Linked DNA regions of Sulfuricurvum kujiense DSM 16994. Each later gene encodes a partner of the first gene's protein in a complex. Links are inferred from orthologs where the notes say so. Each region holds a gene or a part of one and is shown in the gene's direction. Other genes may lie near its edges.

What was found.
Region 2: the proteins of secY (region 1) and secA are in contact, whole or in part, in a crystal structure (PDB 3DIN), measured with the Thermotoga maritima proteins. The link is inferred for Sulfuricurvum kujiense DSM 16994 from one-to-one orthologs. Residues at the interface, in WP_004081795.1 of Thermotoga maritima: Glu108, Gly109, Glu110, Glu111, Ala236, Glu237, Arg238, Arg239, Ile240, Thr241, Ile242, Gln243, Tyr244, Ala245, Arg246, Arg247, Val248, Thr249, Gly250, Arg251, Arg252, Val253, Tyr254, Gly256, Ala257, Ser258, Thr259, Tyr260, Leu261, Pro262; in WP_004082002.1 of Thermotoga maritima: Glu261, Ala262, Arg263, Lys300, Ala301, Arg302, Thr303, Ile304, Ile305, Leu323, Tyr324, Asp325, Pro326, Val329, Ser330, Tyr333, Ile336, Lys340, Phe345, Val349, Glu363, Phe364, Tyr374, Ser375, Gly376, Gly377, Glu393, Ile395, Thr482, Ser483.

What each region holds. Positions count from the first base shown.
Region 1 is NC_014762.1:200,021-202,968, forward strand. It holds secY (preprotein translocase subunit SecY), read left to right. Parts: upstream 1-817; coding sequence 818-2,080; downstream 2,081-2,948. Other genes in the region: rpsE (30S ribosomal protein S5), read left to right, coding at 1-416; rplO (50S ribosomal protein L15), read left to right, coding at 420-818; map (type I methionyl aminopeptidase), read left to right, coding at 2,083-2,841; infA (translation initiation factor IF-1), read left to right, coding at 2,852-2,948. UniProt on the Escherichia coli protein: The central subunit of the protein translocation channel SecYEG. Consists of two halves formed by TMs 1-5 and 6-10.
Region 2 is NC_014762.1:1,487,219-1,504,186, reverse strand. What follows is about bases 6,498-9,620. They hold secA (preprotein translocase subunit SecA), read left to right. Parts: upstream 6,498-6,836; coding sequence 6,837-9,404; downstream 9,405-9,620. Other genes in these bases: SULKU_RS07440 (ABC transporter permease), read left to right, coding at 9,407-9,620; lolA (LolA-like outer membrane lipoprotein chaperone), read right to left, coding at 6,498-6,718. Also shown: SULKU_RS07480 (lysozyme family protein), read left to right, coding at 1-17; SULKU_RS07475 (hypothetical protein), read left to right, coding at 92-313; SULKU_RS07470 (pyridoxal phosphate-dependent aminotransferase), read right to left, coding at 354-1,520; SULKU_RS14420 (GGDEF domain-containing phosphodiesterase), read right to left, coding at 1,582-3,501; SULKU_RS07460 (hypothetical protein), read right to left, coding at 3,498-4,028; SULKU_RS07455 (TonB-dependent receptor plug domain-containing protein), read right to left, coding at 4,028-6,037; more of lolA, read right to left, coding at 6,200-6,497; more of SULKU_RS07440, read left to right, coding at 9,621-10,597; SULKU_RS07435 (hypothetical protein), read left to right, coding at 10,630-11,115; SULKU_RS07430 (extracellular solute-binding protein), read left to right, coding at 11,356-12,864; SULKU_RS07425 (putative bifunctional diguanylate cyclase/phosphodiesterase), read left to right, coding at 12,867-14,915; SULKU_RS07420 (hypothetical protein), read right to left, coding at 15,039-15,227; SULKU_RS07415 (DUF1924 domain-containing protein), read left to right, coding at 15,371-15,778; SULKU_RS07410 (diheme cytochrome c), read left to right, coding at 15,794-16,333; SULKU_RS15015 (cytochrome b/b6 domain-containing protein), read left to right, coding at 16,353-16,968. UniProt on the Escherichia coli protein: Required for protein export, interacts with the SecYEG preprotein conducting channel.

The sequences.
Region 1 (2,948 bases):
CAGAAGCGATTGTAAACATCGGTCGTGTAACTAAAGTTGTAAAGGGTGGTAGACGTTTTCGTTTTACCGCTCTAGTCGTTGTAGGAAATAAAAAAGGAACCGTAGGTTACGGAGTCGGAAAAGCGAAAGAAGTTCCAGACGCTATCCGTAAAGCGGTCGACGAAGCGTTCAAAAATTTGACAGAAGTTAAGATCAAAGGTACTACCATTGCTCATGACATCGAAGTTAAATATAACGCGAGTCGTATCTTGCTTAAACCTGCATCAGAAGGTACAGGGGTTATCGCCGGTGGCGCTACCCGTCCGGTACTTGAGCTTGCGGGAATCCAAGACATTTTGACGAAGTCTTTGGGTTCTAACAATCCAAACACCGTGGTACGTGCAACAATCGATGCACTATCACGTATTAAAGGATAAGCGATGGCATTAGAAAACCTTACTCCTGCTGAGGGTTCTACCCACAGCAAAAAACGTCTTGGACGTGGTCAAGGAAGCGGTCAGGGTAAAACTGCCGGTAAAGGTCACAAAGGTCAAAAAGCGCGTAAAGGTTACAATGAAAAACGTAACTTTGAGGGTGGACAACAACCACTTGCTCGCCGTTTGCCGAAATTCGGTTTTACATCACGTGTTGTTAAACCGACAACAATCAATGTTGAAAAAGTAAAAGAGATTGCCGCACTTTCGGAAATCACTATGGAAACCATCCGTAGTGTACACCGATTGGCAAAATCGGTTGTCAGCGTTAAACTTGTTGGCGCAAGCGCTAAAGATTTAGCATCTAAAATCAAAGATGAAAACGTTACAACAACTGGTAACTAATGAACCAACAACTTGTAAACAAGATCTTAATTACGATCGGTTTTCTTTTCATCTACCGTCTACTGGCATACGTGCCGGTACCGGGTGTTGACACAGCCGTTATCGCTTCATTTTTTAACTCTCATCAAGCTGACGCGTTAGGTCTATTCAATATGTTCAGCGGTAACGCCGTAGAACGTCTCTCGATCATCTCTCTGGGTATCATGCCTTATATCACCGCATCTATCATCATGGAACTTTTAGCAGCGACTTTCCCTAACTTAGCGCAAATGAAAAAAGAGCGTGACGGTATGGTTAAATACATGCAAATTATCCGTTATGCAACGATAGTGATTACGATTGTTCAGGCAATCGGAGTGAGCGTCGGACTGCAAAGCATGACCGGACAAGACGGCGCGAGCGCTATTTTGGTCGATCACAGTACATTTGTAACGTTGGCAGTCGTTTCGATGCTTGCGGGGACAATGTTGTTGATGTGGATCGGTGAGCAGATTACGCAAAGCGGAATCGGGAACGGTGTGTCGTTAATCATTTTTGCGGGGATTGTTTCGGCAATTCCGAGTGCGATTTCGCAAGCAGTAACAATGGTAAATACCGGAGCGATGGGATTCTTGTCGTTACTTGGAATTATTGCCCTTATTATTGCAACGATTTTGGTCATCATCTATGTTGAGCTTGGAGAACGCCGTATACCGGTTACCTATGCGAAAAAGACGATGATGCAAAATCAAAATAAACGGGTTATGAACTACATTCCGGTCAAAGTGAATCTTTCAGGGGTTATTCCGGTTATTTTCGCTTCGGCTATTTTGATGTTCCCGATGACTGTTATGTCTTCGAGCACTAATCCGACGGTTCAAGCGATTGCAGACGTACTTAACCCGAACCATTATTTCTTTAACTTTTTGACATTTCTATTTGTTGTATTTTTTGCGTTTTTCTATGCGTCAATCGTGTTCAATGCAAAAGATATTTCAGAGAATCTTAAACGTCAAGGCGGATTTATCCCTGGTGTTAGACCGGGTGAATCAACGAAAGAGTTTTTGAATGACACGGCGGGACGTTTGACGATTACCGGGGCTATTTATCTCGGATTGATCGCAACATTGCCGTGGGTTATCGTTAAAGCGATGGGAGTACCGTTCTTCTTCGGAGGGACGGCGGTTTTGATCGTTGTTCAGGTTGCACTGGATACGATGCGTCGTATTGAAGCGCAAGTGTACATGTCTAAATATCAAACCCTCAGCGCGGTTGGCCTGTAACAATGGCGATTGCGCTACGCAAAAACAGTGAAATAGAACTTCTTCGTTCCGCCAATAAAATTGTTGCCGGGACATTGGAGCTGTTGGCTCAACATACAAAGCCCGGGATGACCCTGAAAGAGCTTGACGCTATTGGTGAGGAGTATATCCGTAGCCAAGGCGCTATCCCCTCTTTTAAAGGGCTCTACGGATTTCCGAATGCTGTTTGTACCTCTGTCAATGATGTCATTATTCATGGTATCCCGACCGATTATGCTCTAAAAGAGGGTGATATTGTTGGATTTGATGTCGGTACAAAAAAGGGTGGTTATTTCGGCGATGCGGCTATATCAGTCGGTGTCGGGAAAATTTCTCAAGAAGATGAAGCTTTGATCGCCTGCGCGAAAGATGCTTTGTATTTCGCCATAGATATTATTCAAGACGGGATGCGCTTTAAAGAGCTCTCTTATGAGATTGAACAATTTATCAATGGGCGGGGATTTGTCCCGCTAAGAGGGTTCTGCGGGCACGGCATCGGCAAAAAACCGCATGAAGAACCTGAAATACCCAATTATTTGGACGGGAACAATGCCAAAGCGGGTCCAAAGATCAAAAACGGAATGGTTTTTTGTCTGGAACCGATGATTTGCCAAAAAGAGGGGACTTCCAAAATTTTGGCAAACGGTTGGGATGTGGTTAGTACGGACGGGCTGAGAGGCTCTCATTACGAGCATACGGTTGCAATAATCAACGGTAGAGCTGAAATATTATCAATCGCGTAAAGGAATAAAAATGGCAAAAGATGATGTCATTGAAGTAGACGGAAAGATTATTGAGGCACTACCCAATGCAACGTTTCGTGTTGAGTTGCCGAATGGTCATGTGATTT
Region 2 (16,968 bases), 1.3 Mb from region 1 along the record:
CTCAAGGTTCAAATTAATTCTTTTTCTTTTAAGATTGCTTTAGCCAAAATCGGCTACACTCTTTCCTATACACATTTAGTTAGGAGAGATTATGAGTTCTGCTGTAACCATCATTAAAGAAATTCCATTAGACGGTACGAAAAAAGGTGTCATTTCTATCAGTAAAGTAGATGAGCCATACGGTGCCGGAAGTGACAGCGTAGCCAGTATCGGTATTTCATTGGCGGGGGACTCAAAAAATCCTGAGTGGAAAGTTCACCTTCCGATGGGGAATATCGATGCGGTTGTAGAGGCGTTGAAAAGTATCAAATAAGCAGGCCATTCCCGAGCTTTTCGGGAATGAAAAAGTAGATTTATTTTTTTGTGGCTACAAAAGCGGCGATACGTTTGATCCCTTCGCGGATACTGTCGATATCGGTCGCGAAACTGAATCGGAAATACCCCTCAGAACCGAATCCCACACCCGGTACTACCGCAATCCCTTGATCTTCAAGCAACTCTTTACAAAACTGCATGGAATCGTTACTGACCTCTTTGATGTTGACAAACAGATAGAAAGCACCGGCAGGTGATAGAACCGACAATCCGTCAATTTCATTAAACAATTTGACCGCTTCGTCGCGGCGGGCTTTGAACTGAACGCGCATCGCTTCGATATCCGCATCGGCTTCACCGTTAAGGCCTACGATTGCCGCCTTTTGAGTGATAGAGTTGATATTCGAGGTACTTTGGCTTTGGAGCTTTTTAGTAGCCTGGATGATTTCGGTATTGGCTGCTGCCATATACCCGAAACGCCATCCCGTCATCGCTACCGATTTAGAAAGACCGTTGATGGTGATAGTACGTTGGTACATATCGTCACTCACCGCTGCAGCTGATGTAAATTCACCGTCATAGATGAGTTTTTCGTACATTTCATCGCTGGCTACGATAACATTAGTCCCCTCTAATACTTTTCCTAAGGCAGTCAGCTCCTCGCGTGAATAGACCGCACCGGTCGGATTTGAGGGAGAAGTAAGGATAAGCATTTTCGTCTTTGGAGTCAATGCCGCCTTGAGCTGCTCAGGGGTGATTTTGAATCCGCTTTCATCGTCGGTCATAATCTCGACAACGCTTCCTCCGCAATACATTACAAGCTCCGGGTAGGTAACCCAATACGGAGCCGGGATGATTACTTCATCACCCGCTTGAATCGTACAGGCAAAGAGGTTGTAAAGCGAATGTTTCGCCCCGTTGTTGGCGATGATTTGGTTTGGTTTGTAGTCCAATCCGTTATCACGTTTGAGTTTAAGTGCGATAGCTGCTTTGAGTTCAGGGATACCGTCAACGGCGGTGTATTTGGTAAAACCGTCATTGATTGCTTTGATGGCAGCATCTTTTATCACTTGAGGAGTGTCAAAATCAGGCTCACCTGCGGAAAAGCTGAGGATATTTTTCCCTTGTGCTTTGAGTTCTTGCGCTAACGTAGAGATAGCAATGGTAATCGATTCGGAGAGTATATTGACGCGATCGGTTAACATGGATCAGCCCTTGTAAAAAATTTGCGAATTGTACCATGGTTAGGATTAAAAATCACATTAGTTACTTATCAAAAAAGAGCGGTTTCCCTGTATGAAATCCCTGCGCGTAATTGATACCCAATTCAGTCACCTTCTGAAGAATCTCTTCCGAAGCTACGAACTCGGCAACGGTGTCAATCCCGATTCGGTGGGCAAAGTCGATAATAGCTTCAACAACGATGCGGGTACGAGGATTTTCATTAATCGATTTGATCAACGTACCGTCAATTTTCAGGATATCGACATTGAGTTTAAGAATATTTTCGAAATTGGAATAACCTGTTCCGAAATCATCAACCGCAAATTTTGCCCCCAGATTTTTCATTTTAGCAATAAACGAGGCGACTTCCTCAAAGTTCTCAATCCCCTCAGATTCCAGAATTTCAAATATAACCCGATTCGCTGTACCGGTTTGGCGGAGAATATTTTCAATGGTTGTCAGCGTTTTAGCATCTAACATATCGCTACTGGAGAGATTGATTGAAAATTGTTCGTCACGATCGGCAAAAAGATGGCATGCTTGGTATACAACTTCTTGGGTAATGTGGTGATACAGCTTTGTTTTCTGCGCAATCGGTAAAAAATCATACGGCGGGATTAGGGAACCGTCTTCGTTTTGAATACGTACCAATGTTTCATATTTTTCAATTTTCCCGGTAATACACGAGACAATCGGTTGATATTGACAGACAATACGATGTTCGACCAATGCCTGACGAATTTGAGCCGACATTGCAATATTGGTTTGATACTGCTGCTCGATTCCCTCTGAGGGGTCATAGATACAAGAAGGGCGTTTAATACTTCGCGCTTTATTTAGTGCGACATCGGCATGAATGAGGGGCTTATCGCTGTCAATGGCAATACCGACTGTTGCACGAACATGGACGGTTTCGTCCGCAATCATAAATAGCTTTTCACTGAGCAAGGAGAGGAGTATTTCAATGTCATGTTGAAACTCGACATTCGAACTCCCTTCTTTTAGACGAAACGCAAATTCGTCTCCGCCGATTCGGTAGGGGTTCAGTTTCATTTCGCTGAGCCAATGGGCGATTTGGGTTAAAAGCCAATCACCCGCGTCAATTCCGAAAAAGTCATTGATCTCTTTAAAATCATCAATATTCAATATTGCTACCGTATTGATTGGATTTTTAAGGAGATCTTCTTGCAGTTTGATTCGATTCGGGAGGGAAGTGAGAGTGTCGTAATACAAATGATGGGTTGCTTTATGCGTTTGTTCCGTAATCTTCATCTCAAGATTTTTATTTATCGTTTCAATCTCATCCGAGTATTGGAGCACGCTCTCTTGCATCGCCTCGAATGCATGGGTAATTTGGGTAAACTCACGCTGAGTATAGGGGAAGTCAAAGGTTATTTTTTCTCCGGGTTTAAAATTCCGTACTTTATGAGCGATCAATGTAATGGGATGCAAAAGACGGTTGACCCAAATCATCATCAGCCATAGGACGCTAAATACGCTGATGGTTATCCAGCCGTATAAAATGTAAAAACGCTTCATCGTTTTGGTGAACTCTTCGCCTGAATAGGTAAGGGTGATCGAGCCGATCGGTTTAAGGGTAGAGGGTTCCATCAAATTTTCGGTGATATCAATCGTCTGATACGATCGTGAAAGATCATGCTGATGATAGTTCAGAAAAACGGTCCCTTTTAAATCGGTAATTTTTAACGCGATGACTTCATTGCGTTGGGTAATGGCAGATAGTTTATTTCCGAAATCATTGATTCCCAAAAAAAGAGAAAGGGATACGGCGGGATTAACCGCATCAATAAGCAAATAGGCTTTTTCTTTTTGGGAGTTCAGTGTTAGATCCCGAACAATCCAAAATGTGATTAACGTAACCGTGAGGAAAAGGATGAATGTCCCCATGACAAGTGTTACAAAAAGTTTAGTGGATAAGCGGGCATTTTTAAAAAAGTTCATTCAATGAGTCTCGCAATCTGATATAAAGTGCCGTCGAAATGAAATTTACCCTCTTTGAGGGTTTTTTTGTTGATGTAGATGACCGTAGAGCGTTCAAATGCGATAGAACCCAATATGCCTGATTCCAAATCTGCCACATCATAGGAAAAAGTCGGAATAGAGTTCTCTATTCCCCATTCAGCTACTTGTTTTAGGGACTTGGAACTGCATTTTTGAATCATGTACACGAAGGCTATGTCTTTTCGTTCCGTTACTTCGTTGACGGAAAGTGCGATGGCGCTAAAAGGGATATTGGAAACTCTTTCGTGATGAACCCGATTGATTCCCTCCGCAATAAACTGGGCGTCAGATTTTCGATTTAAATCGTATACTACGGCAAATATCACTTTGGATGAATCTGTTTTGGATTTCAGCCGGGTGTCGAGTGCCATGATTTTAGGAAGCATACGGATATGGCCGTTTACTATAAAAGATTCATGTGCCGATGCAATGAAAAATCCGAAGAGAAAAAACAAAATTATCCGCATTAGAACTTCCATCCTGTTCTAATCCAAAAAGTTCTTCCTTCAATCGGGTAATCATCAGGATAGGTTCCGGGAGGAGATATGTAGCGGTAGATGGCATTGTTGGCATTTTTCAATGCAGCTTGCAGGTAAAATCCGTCAAAACTCTCCCAACCTAAAATCAAATCATAGGAAGCGAATGATTCCATCGAATTTTTGCGTACATCGTTCGGGCGACGTTCTTTTGCACTGCTGTAGCGTCCTACGATTCCTCCTGTCATTTGAGGGGTAAACGTATAGGAAAGCCCCCCCTTAAGCAAATGGGATGAAGCATATGGAAGATAGTCGGTTGTTTCGCTCCCTTTAAACGTTTCCCCTCTGATGTAGCTGTAGGAGAGAAATGTTGTGTCATTTTCTCCGATACTTCCTCGAAATTCGGTCTCAAATCCCATGATATTGCGTTTGCCGATATTTTGGTACATCTTATTGGTTGTATTCGGAGTGATTTGCCCTTTATTTTTCAGATAAAACAGATTAAGACCCAATGTCGTATCTATCGACGGTTTGTAGAGGTATTGTGTTTCATAGGAGACGACATGTTCAGACTCCAAATCGGGATTACCGACCTGAGTCGGATGATTTTGGGTATAGAGCTCGCGAAAGGAGGGCAGTCTGAAACTGTTGCCCACCATGAATTTCAGGATGTGTTGGCGGTACGGCTGAAAAACCAAGGCCGCTCGGACATACGGTTCGAAATTCAAATTTGACGCTTTGGTTCCTCCAGCATTAAGTGAAAGGGCAAGTATGTCACTAATGTCAATGGTATCGCTAAGGTAAAACTCATCGGTATGGCGGCATGCCGATCCCATATCAATAAACGGCGCGGTGTCGGTATAATCGACGAGAGTCGTTCCTCCGGTTTTATTCGTCGTGACGGTGTGCATATCAATAATGTCTTCATACTTTTGGCCATAGCCGAGAGTGATTTTATGATTTTCGACGCCGGTATAGGTTGCGGAAATATTGGCATACAACATTCGTGCATTAAAATTCCAATCTTCCCAAAAACCGTTTGGAAAACTAAGGACTCCGTACGTTCCGGGAGGAAGCAGTCGGGAATCTTCTTCCCATCCGTCTTCCATCATTCCAGCCTTTGCGTTTAAAGTCAAATCATCGGAAATCTTGTGTGAAAATCCCCCCTCAACATACCATGATGGGAATGATTGGGTACCGTTCATATTCGGCAATGCGCTCAAATTACCAAAGGCGCTTCCGGTCGTAAAATGGTTAATACGTCCTTTAAGATAGAAATCATTATAAAAATAAGAGAGGCCGAAACCGATTTGATGGCTGTTGAGAGGCGCATAGCCCGTATTGTGATATTTATCCGTCACGGTGATAGGAGAACGGGCATCGTTGCTTTGATAAAACAAGTCGCTGGAGACTCTCCAATCCGATGCGCGGTGCGTATACCAAAATCCTGCCTGTTTAGCCAAATCGCTGCCGAAACTTCCGAATACAACACCGTTTTGCAGCTTATCTTCGTCTTTTGCATAGGTGATAACATTGATAGTCCCTGAGTATCCGTTGACTCCCTCGATAAAACTTCCGGCCCCACGGACGACTTCAATGCGCTCTATCAGCTCGATTGGAAAATCGAGGTAAGCGGTATAGGTATCAGCCGAACGGTCATTGACCACAACCCCGTCGATAGCCAGTTTTGTCTGTCCGTAGGAGAGGGGATTGGAACCGCGGATGACAGGGGTACGGTTGTTGTTCGTATTACCCATCATATCGATACCGGGAAGCAGCATCAAGGCATCTTTCAAGGTGTGAACACCGAAAAGGGTAAGATCTTTTTGCTCCCATACCGATAAAATAAAAGGCTGATAATCGATATTCTGATTGGTTTGTGTCGCCAACTGTTCCGTATAGCTTATGTCTTCAGTAAGGGTAGTCTCAGGAGGTAATTCAGACCCGTATACAGCCAGGGGGATAAAGGAATACAAAACGACTAATGACGAAAATCTCAAAACTACCCCTGCTTGGACGGTTATTTCTTAAATACTCTTGGACGGTTATTTCTTAAATACTATCATAAAAACACTATATTACATTCAAAATTATATATAAATGGGACTAAATAGACTGCAATCTGTATACATACGAAAAAACCCTGATCTTTATTGTTAAAATTAGCGGTCTTTTATTATGTCGAATCCCTCGGGAATGATTGGTTTATATCGGTTTGCCTCTATCGCTTTGTTTTGTACCGGATTGGTGAACTGGATTGTTACACGGTTGTCATAGCTGTCTTTGTAGGCGATAGAGAGCAGCTGGGTATTTTTAAACTGAACCGTATAGGTTTGACCTTTTACCGTTGCACTGTATTGATCGTCATTAACTTTCTTCGCTTTTTGGATGATTTGCAAAAAATCGATCTCATCATCCAGCGTACGCATCGTTACCTGCTCTATTTGCGGTTCGATCACAGTAATTTTGGAACCGTTTACGTAGACGCTCTTTTGAATCGGTTTTTGGTATACCCAGAGGGCATTTTGGGGTTTGCTTGCCCAAAGTTCACCGGAGTAAACGATTTTTTTGTTGCTGTCATCGATAATGGTCTGAATAAATTTGGAGTTAAACGAACTCATCTCTTTCGGTGAAGCAAAGAGGGTAAGGGAAAGGAGAACCAAGAGGGGTAAAAAACGCACACAAAATCCTTGAATAAAGTAATTGTGCTATTGTACCCAATGCTCATTTACCAAAACCATAGATTTCGTATGCTAAAATCACCAACTTTTTCAATACTGTTCATAATGAAGGCTTTTAATGCTCCAATCGCTAGTCGGAAAAATCTTCGGTACCAAAAACGATCGAGAAGTCAAAAAATATCGTCAAAACGTCGCGGCAATCAATGCCCGAGAACCCCATTTCAGCGCCATGAGCGACGAAGCGTTGCAGCAGGCTTTCCATGCTCTTAAAGAGTCGGTACAAAACAATGTTAAAACACTTGATGAGGTTTTAGTCGATTCATTCGCTATTACCCGTGAAGCGAGTAAACGTGTTCTCGGTATGCGTCACTTTGACGTTCAGCTTATCGGCGGTATGGTTTTACATGAGGGGAGAATCGCCGAGATGAAAACGGGTGAGGGGAAAACCCTTGTCGCAACCTTGGCGGTTGTTCTCAATGCAATGAACGGCAAAGGGGTTCATGTCGTGACGGTCAACGATTATCTGGCATCCCGTGACGGTACGCAGATGTCGGCACTGTATGCCTTTTTGGGATATTCTACGGGGATATTGGTCGAAGAGGGGTATAACCCTGCTAATAAACGTGATCAGTACGCATGCGATATTACTTACGGCACGAACAACGAATTCGGATTTGATTATTTGCGTGACAATATGACCTATTCGCGTGATCACATGGTTCAGCGCGGACATGCGTACGTTATCGTCGATGAGGTCGACTCGATTTTGATCGATGAAGCACGGACACCGCTTATCATCTCCGGACCGACCAACCGTACCTTAGAGAACTATACCCGCGCCGATGCGGTTGCCAAAGCGATGGTAAGAGATGAACATTTCACGGTGGATGAAAAAGATCGTCTTATCCTCATCACCGAAGAGGGGATAGGACGTGCGGAAGAACTTTTCGGTGTCGACAATCTCTACAGTATCGAAAACTCTGCTCTTTCACATCACCTTGACCAGGCGTTGAAAGCAAACTACATTTTCGAAATCGACGTAGACTATGTTATCCAAGACGGCCAAATCGTTATCGTCGACGAGTTTACGGGACGCCTCTCTGAAGGGCGACGTTATTCCGAAGGGCTCCATCAGGCATTGGAAGCTAAAGAGGGGGTCATCATCAAAGAAGAGACCCAAACACTGGCCGATATCACCTACCAAAACTATTTCCGCATGTACGCAAAAATCGGCGGTATGACCGGTACGGCACAGACCGAAGCGACCGAGTTTGCACAAATCTACAATCTCGACGTTATCTCGATCCCGACCAATGTTCCCGTTATCCGTCAAGACTTGAACGACTTGATCTATAAAACGGAAGGGGAGAAATTTGATGCCGTTATCGCCAAAGTCAAAGAGCTTCATGCCAAAGGTCAGCCGATTTTGATCGGTACCGCTTCGATCGAGAAATCCGAAAAACTGCATGAATTGATCAAAAAAGAAAAAATCCCTCACACCGTTTTGAATGCGAAAAACCATACGCAAGAGTCTGAGATCATCAAAAATGCAGGTGAAAAAGGGGCGGTAACCATCGCAACCAACATGGCAGGTCGCGGGGTAGACATTAAAGTCAGCGATGAGATCAAAGCTCTCGGCGGTCTCTATATTCTCGGAACTGAGCGCCACGAAAATCGCCGTATCGACAATCAGCTTCGCGGCCGTTCAGGGCGTCAGGGCGATCCGGGAACGAGCCAGTTTTATCTCTCATTGGAGGATAACCTTCTCCGTATCTTCGGTTCGGACAAAATCAAGTCGATCATGGAGCGTCTGGGTGTTGAAGACGGTGAATATATCGAATCGGCGATGGTAACCCGTGCAGTAGAAAAAGCGCAGAAAAAAGTCGAAAGCATGCATTTCGAAGGGCGTAAAAGTATCGTTGAATATGATGACGTCGCGAATGAACAGCGCAAAATCGTCTATAAATTCCGCGGTGAACTGCTCGATCCGTCGTATAACGTAGCCGATAAAATCGATCTAATCCGCAGTGAATACGTCAACCGTACGTTGGCGTTCTGCGGTATCTTTGAGGGGATTGCCGAAGAGGAGATCGATTTGGAACGTCTGGCAATGACGTTGAAAGAGGAGATGAACGCCGATATCGATGTTTCACTCTTCGGCGATAAATCGTTCGACTCGATTCAAGGTACATTGCTAAATGTATTAAAATCTCAATATGACGAAAAAATGTCGGTTGTGGATGAAAAACTTCGAAGCGAAATCGAGCGGGAGATTTACCTCAAAACCCTCGATACCGCATGGCGTGAACACTTGTACCAAATGGACAGCATGAAAACGGGGATCCGACTTCGCGCCTACAACCAAAAAGATCCGTTGGTCGAGTATAAAAAAGAGAGTTATAACCTTTTCAGCGAATTGGTCGAGACGATCAAATACGATACGATTAAAACCCTCCATGTTATCCGATTTAAAGTAGAGAGCGCCGAAGAAGAGGCTGAAGCGTTTGCCCGTCAAATGGAACTGGAGAAAAAACAGGAAGCATTTCGAATGTCTCTCAATCATCAAGAGCACGAAAATGACGATAAAAAAATTTCCCGAAACGACGATTGCCCGTGCGGAAGCGGTCTCAAATACAAAAACTGCTGCGGTAAATCAGGACCTAAAAAAGGGGTATTTGCCTCTTGAATATCGTCTCTTACCTCGTCAAACGATTTTTGCGCTTTGACAAAGAGCAGCCCTTTATCTTCCTCTCCGCACTCCTCGCATTCTCCGGAATTGCGCTGGGCGTGATGGTTCTTATCATCGCTATGGCACTTATGAACGGTTTTGACAACGAGTTTAAAAAGAAACTTACCGTGATGAACTATCCCATGACGATTCAGCCAAAATTTTATGCGACATGCGACACGGCTTTGCTCGAACAGCTGCGTCAGAAATTTCCCGATCTCTCGTTTAGTCCGTATGTCACCTCTGCCGTTCTCTCCAGAAGCGGCGATCAAATGGAGGGGGGGTATCTTTTCGGTGTCGATTTTGCTCAGGAAGCCAAAGTCAACCGCATAGTTGCCGAAGGGCTGAGAGGGGGGATACCTAAAAACTTTGAAGTGATGGTCGGCAAATCGCTCAAAGAGGAGTTTCAACTCGATTCTGGGGAGAAACTGACTTATATATTCACTCAGATGGAGCCGGGCGGTTTGGCCTTGACTCCGAAGATCAAGCGCTTCAACGTCGTGAGCACATTTAACTCCGGACTGAGTGCCTATGACAAGGGGTTCTCCTATACCTCTCTGAGTGCGTTACAGCGTATTTTGGGGATCCCTGAAAACCTCTATGACGGGATTCACGTCCATTCCGCCAATCCCGAAGCCGATATTGGCCGTGTCGCTGCCGCATTGCCCGATACGGTATCGATTCGCGGATGGTGGGAAGACAACGGCAACTTTTTTGCCGCGCTGAAAATGGAGAAGATGTCACTGTTTATTGTCCTGATGCTCATCATCCTCATCGCCGCCATCAATATTATCTCATCGCTTTTGATGACGGTGATGAACCGCCGAAGTGAAATCGCTTTGCTTATCTCACTCGGTGCATCGAAACAAGAGGTTAAAAAAATCTTTTTGGTTCTGGGTATCGTCATTGGATTGTTGGGAATTACGACGGGAGCCATTTTAGGCTTTTTGGGGATGTGGATTTTGGGGACATTCGATATTATCTCCCTTCCTGCCGATGTTTATCCGACCTCGACACTGCCTCTGGATTTGAGTGTAGTCGATTTCTTTTCCATCATAACAGGGGCTTTTGTGATTGTCTTGCTTTCTGCCTGGTATCCAGCAAAAAAAGCTTCTGAAGTGGATGTTTTGACCGTTTTACGCAACGAATAAAATTGATGCAATAAATAATGTGAAGGTAGATAGTGGACGAGTTTTTACAAAATGATCAAGTATATAAAACTTCATTATATGGGCGTTTAGGCTATTTTGTAATGATACTTATGTATTTGATTTTTGTTCCAGTGTTTATCGGTTTAGGATATGAAAAAATCATTACTCCTGATTATCCTACTGAAATTATAGTTGGTATTTTATTTTTTGGAATGGGCTTAGGACTAGTGAGATGGCTTATATGTGATTTGTTTTTTCTATTTTCATTTAGAAATCGTGTTGTGCTTGAGAATGATAATATAATTTATTACGGATGTTTCAAAACTCTAAAGATAAAATGGAATGATATTGGTTATATACGACTATCATTAAGAACAGGCCCGTACGCATTGCTTTGGATAACTGTTAAGCAAAGAAGATGGCCATATATGCTCGATGTCTCAGGTCTAAAACCATCGTATACAAAATTAATGGAAGAAGTGGAAAAACGAAAAGACAGAAACAGCACGGAGAGGTAGGGGGGCAAGGGGTAAAAAAAAGTAGCCTGTCCCCTTTTTTCTGTGATCGATTTCTTCTTTATCATCATCGGAGCATTTGTTATTGTATTGCTCTCTGCGTGGTATCCGGCGAAAAAAGCTTCTGAAGTGGATGTTTTAACCGTTTTACGCAACGAATAGTTTTTTTAGTCTGAATTTAAGGCAAACAAAATAGGGTCTTTATTACAATGAAGCACTATATCGGGATACGGGTACCAAAGCATGAAGATTGACTATGCAAATCGTTTCACTCTGGCTGCTTTACTCGTTTTGATCCTTGTCGGATTTGCCGGATGCGAACGAAAGAAAGAGGGAAACGATGTCTCGACATCGGTTGTTAACCCTTCCAAACCTTTTGCAGGACAGTCTATCGTTCTAATTGTTCCGACCCTCGAAGCCCGCCTGATACGCGGTCCGATTTTGGATGAAGTGGAGTCTTTTGAAAAAAAGACGGGTGGCAAGGTACGGGTCGTGACTCCCAGCTGGAACGAAACGATTGAAAAAATCGATCAGTCTCTTAAAGACCCGAACCTCAAATATGATATTTTTGTTGTGATTTCGATGTGGAACGGAACGCTTCTTGGAAACAACCATATCGAACCGATCCCGGAAGCGATCAAAAAACAGATTGACTGGGACGATGTTTTGCCGATTTACCGCAATACGGTTCTCTCCTGGAATGGAAAAGCATACGGACTCCCTTATGATGGAGATTGTATCAATCTCTATTACCGCAAAGACATTTTCGAAAAACCTGAATACAAGGCTGCATTTTCCAAACGCTACGGCTATCCTTTAGCGCCGCCGAAAACATGGAAAGCATTTAGAGATATTGCAGAGTTTTTCAACGGCTGGGATTGGGACGGAGACGGTAAAGTTGAATACGGAATGGCCGGTTTAAGGGTCAAAGACGATATCTCCATGCTGCAATTTTTTGCACAGGCGGGAGCATATGCCAAATATCCGGACGATAAAGCATACTATTTTGATCCCGATACGATGAAACCGCGCATCAACAATCCGGCTTTTGTCCGTGCCCTGAGCGATTATGTCGATTTTATGAAGTTCGGGCCTCCGGGGATGGCAAGCTTCGCAGGGCATGACGTTCGTAACAGTTTTGCTTCGGGCGAAGTAGCGATGGCACTGGATTGGGCCGATATGGGGATTTTCGTCGCCAATTCTCCGGTATCGATTATTAAAGACAAAGTTGGGTATGCTCAAATTCCGGGATCCAATACCGTATACAACTCTCATACGCATAGATGGGAAAAGCGTCATAATGATGTCTCGTCGATCAGCGGCAACTGGATGTTTTTAGTTAACAAGGATTCCAAACATAAAGATTTGGCTTTTGCGTTTGCCGCCCATATGACATCCAAAGAAATGACAAAAAAGCTTACTGCAACAAACGGTACAGCCGTAAATCCATCGCGATATTCGCATTTCAACGATCCTGCATCATGGGAACAAGCCGGGTTTTCAACCGCTTCGGCGAAAGCGTATCTGGATGAAATTACCGTCTCACTCTCGAACCCGAATGTCGTCTATGATATTACCATTCCGGGAGCTGGAGAATATTATCAGGCAATCGATGAATACGCGTACAAAGCCGTTAAGGGTGAGATGACGCCTCAGGCAGCTATGGACCATGCTGCTCACTCATGGGAACAAATAACGGACGACTTGGGACGAGAGAAACAGATTGTTTTCTACAAATCCTCTTTGAACTGAACATGCAGAAAAGTTTAACCCTTCGGCACATAGCAAATCTTACTTTTATCACGATTTTGCTCGGATCGCTGGTGGTCGGTTTTTTACTGAGTTCGCTCTTGAAAGAGTATGAGCAGATTATTGCCGATGAACAGCTAAGCAAATCGACCTACGAATCACTGTTTATACTCAAATACGATACTGAGAGGCTTTTGACGACGGGAGATCTTGATCAGCAGAAAAAAACGATTATTGAATCCGAGCGCGAGTTTATAAAAAAATTCGATGCTCTCTCACCGAATATTTTTGATAAAAAAGAGTGGTTTGAGTTTAAAAACATCATAGTCAGCGAGTTGGACAAGGTCGAAATCTTATTGCAGGATGATTTGTTTTCAAAACAGAATATGATGGAGAAATCTCTCTTGAGACGGTTAGGAGAAGGTCTGAATGCGAATGAAAACAGTGCCTATTACATCAAAATTCGGGATATAAACAACCGAATTGTCTTTTTAAAGCAATATGAAGACTTTTTGCTTGACGAACTTTACACGTTTCAACGTGATAATTCGATCAGAGCGGATCAGCGGATTGCTCGAACAAAAGTGATATTGATTCGGGTCATAGTGATTACGTTCAGTTTTTTGGTTGTATTGATCTTTTTCGTCTCTCGATCGATTAAAAAAGTGGAAAATAAGCTCCTCGGTATCCAGGAAAATCTCAAAAATGCTCTCTCCGAGCTTGAAAAGAAACAAAAGACACTAGTAGTGCAACGGGATATTTTGGACCATTCGGCTCACTACGATTTACTTACGGGGATTCCGAACCGCCTCCGTTTCGTGGAAAAATTGAACCGTCTCATATACGATTATCGTCAAAATAAAACGCCGTTTGCCGTATGGTTTATTGATTTGGACCGTTTCAAAGAGATTAACGATTCATTCGGCCACAGTATTGGTGATCGTGTATTGCAGGAGGTGGCTATACGCCTTGAAAAAACCATTGACAAAGAGTCTATAGCCCGTTTCGGAGGAGACGAATTTGCGATTATCGTCGAGAATGCGCAGAGCATGGAATATGTTGAAAGTGTAATTCACAGATTTGTTCATTTGTTGACCGAACCTCTGGATGCAGACGGTTACGAAATCTTTATTAGTTGCAGTGCCGGAGCCAGTTTTTATCCTATAGATGCGGCAAATGCCGAAGAGCTGTTGCGCAATGCCGATTCGGCCATGTATCAGGCAAAAGAGAGGGGAAAAAATACCTACCGTTTCTATACGCATGAATTGACCCAAAGAGTCTATGAACGGCTTACTATGGAAAACAGTTTACGAAAAGCGCTCAAAAACAATGAACTTATTTTGCATTACCAGCCGCAGGTCGATATGTCAGAGAACAAAATAATCGGTGTCGAAGCTCTGGTACGCTGGAATAATCCGGACATGGGAATGGTACCGCCGGTAAAATTCATTCCGATCGCGGAAGAGACAGGGCTGATCATTAGCATAGGCGAATGGATTATTGATGAAGCATGTCGTCAAATTGTGCATTGGAAGAGCGAAGGAGTAGAGATAGGCTATATAGCGGTAAATATCTCTGCTAAACAGCTGATGCACGGAAATCTAGAAAAAACGATCCCTTTGATCCTCGATAAATACGGTTGCAAGCCCGAATGGATTGAATTGGAACTGACAGAGAGCATTTTGATGGAGGATCCGGAATACTCCAAAAATATTCTCACACTCTTGTCCGAAAAAGGGTTCAAATTGGCGATCGATGATTTCGGTACGGGATATTCTTCCTTGGCATATCTGAAAAATCTCCCGATTCATAAACTTAAAATCGATAAATCTTTTGTTGATAATCTCCCGTTTGCGGCAGCCGATTGTGAAATCGTAAAATCGACGATTCACTTATGCAAAGGGCTAAATCTGACTATTGTAGCAGAGGGAATTGAGCAAAAAGAGCAGGGAGAATTCTTGTTAAGAGAAGGGTGTATGATCGCCCAAGGATATTATTATTTCAAACCTATGGCAGCCGATCTTGTGACACAGAATTTTCACATATCTATTTGAGTCCGTGTGCTTGCGATTGCATTGTTTTTGTACGATATTGGATTAAAAAAGCTTTCAAAATCGTTGAAGTGATAATTTGCAGAAATGAATAGAGAGGCGCTACAGCTAGCGTATAGCTGTAGACTAACCTTTTATGTCAAGATTTTGACCTAGGCCGGTAAGCTCTGAGCCGGAAGCGGTGCCCGAGCTACCTGACATAGGCATAGCACTCTCTAACACTTTCATTATTCCCTGTCCCTGAATATCAATCGCTTTTTTCATCGCATAGATTTCAAGTCCACTACCTAAATTGCTGCTGCTGATCGGATCCATTTTGTAACCTCCTAAATGGGGTTCATGGTTATATCGGTCATAAATCACTATTTGTTAAATGTCAAGAAAGTGTCAAGGGATTTTACGTGAGGGATTGACAACTTTGGCGTAGCATTAGAGCATCAAAAAACAGGAGGAAGGTTATGAAATACCTTGCAATCGTCACAATGTTCTCAATGTCACTTATGGCGGCATCGCCGGAAGTGCTCCAGTATATGAATGATCTCTCAAAAACGGCTAAAGCCGAAAACAGTGCATTTAACGGCTTTGATGCCGCCAGAGGAAAAGAGATTTTTACCTCTACCCACACCGGAAAGCAGGGCAAGCCGATGGCATGTACCAGCTGCCATACACTCAATCTTGCAAATCCGGGGAAAAACTCTCTTACCGGAAAAGTGATCGAGCCGCTCTCGCCCCGTGCGAATCCGCAGCGTCTTACCAGCACCAAAGAGGTGAATAAATGGCTCAAACGCAATTTTATGGATGTGTACGCCCGTGAGGGGAGCGCACAGGAAAAAGGTGATGTTCTCACCTATATCATGAAAAACTAAACTAAAGGATCCACAATGATGAAGTTTTTAAATCTATCCGTAGCCGCTCTAATTTTAGCCGGCGGAGTTTATCTGTATGCAGAAGATGAACATGAAGAGCATGAACACCGTTCTTCAAGCGTTGTAGCAAAACCGATGACGCCGCAAGAAAAATCGACCGTTGCGTTGTATCAAAAAGAGTGCGGATCGTGTCACATGGCCTATCAGCCGCAGTTTCTGCCGAAGCGGTCATGGGACAAGACGATGAATACGTTGGAGAACCATTTCGGTACCGATGCCACGCTCGATCCAAGCGACCACAAAACGATCCAAAATTATTTGGCGACCCATGCGTCTAAAAACGATCGCACAAGCGATATGAAGGGAGCGGTTGCTCTGCGTATATCGGAAACACCGTATTTCGTACGTGAACACCGTGAAGTAACCAAAAAAATGGTCACACAGCCGGAAGTAAAAAGTTTCGCAAACTGTAATGCATGCCATACCCAAGCATCAAGCGGAAGCTATCGCGAACGTGAAATCCGCATCCCGAATTACGGGCGCTGGGAAGATTAAACCACTCTAGGAGTCAACTATGAAACGGGTATATGTTTGGACACTGCCTACACGGCTGTTTCACTGGCTGTTTGTTTCCCTGATCCTTATCAGCTGGATTGCTTCCTTGGAAGATCGCTGGCTTTCACTGCACGTAGCGGCGGGAATGGCGGCGGGTGTATTGGTCGTGTTTCGGATCGTGTGGGGGATAATCGGTCCAAAATACTCCCGTTTCGGCGATTTTACACTTCGATTTGATGCCCTCAAAGAGTATCTGATGACTCTCCTGAACCCATCACGGCACTATGTCGGTCACAATCCCGCGGCAAGCTATGTGATGATCGCTATGCTTCTGACGGTCGTATTGGCCGTGATCAGCGGAATATTCGCATACGGAATACAGGAAAACCGCGGTATTTTGGCATTTTTGCACAGCGGATATTTCCAAGAGATGAAGGTGTTTGAAGAGGTACACGAATTTTTCGTCAATCTTTTGTGGATTTTAATCGCGGCTCACGTAGGCGGTGTCATCGTCGATAGAATGTTGCATAAAGAGGAACGGACACTCCCCTCTATGATCGACGGGCACAAAAACAGTGAGGGGGAGAGTGCTGTTCTCACTGTACCGCAGAAAACGGTCGCTCTCATCGGCATCG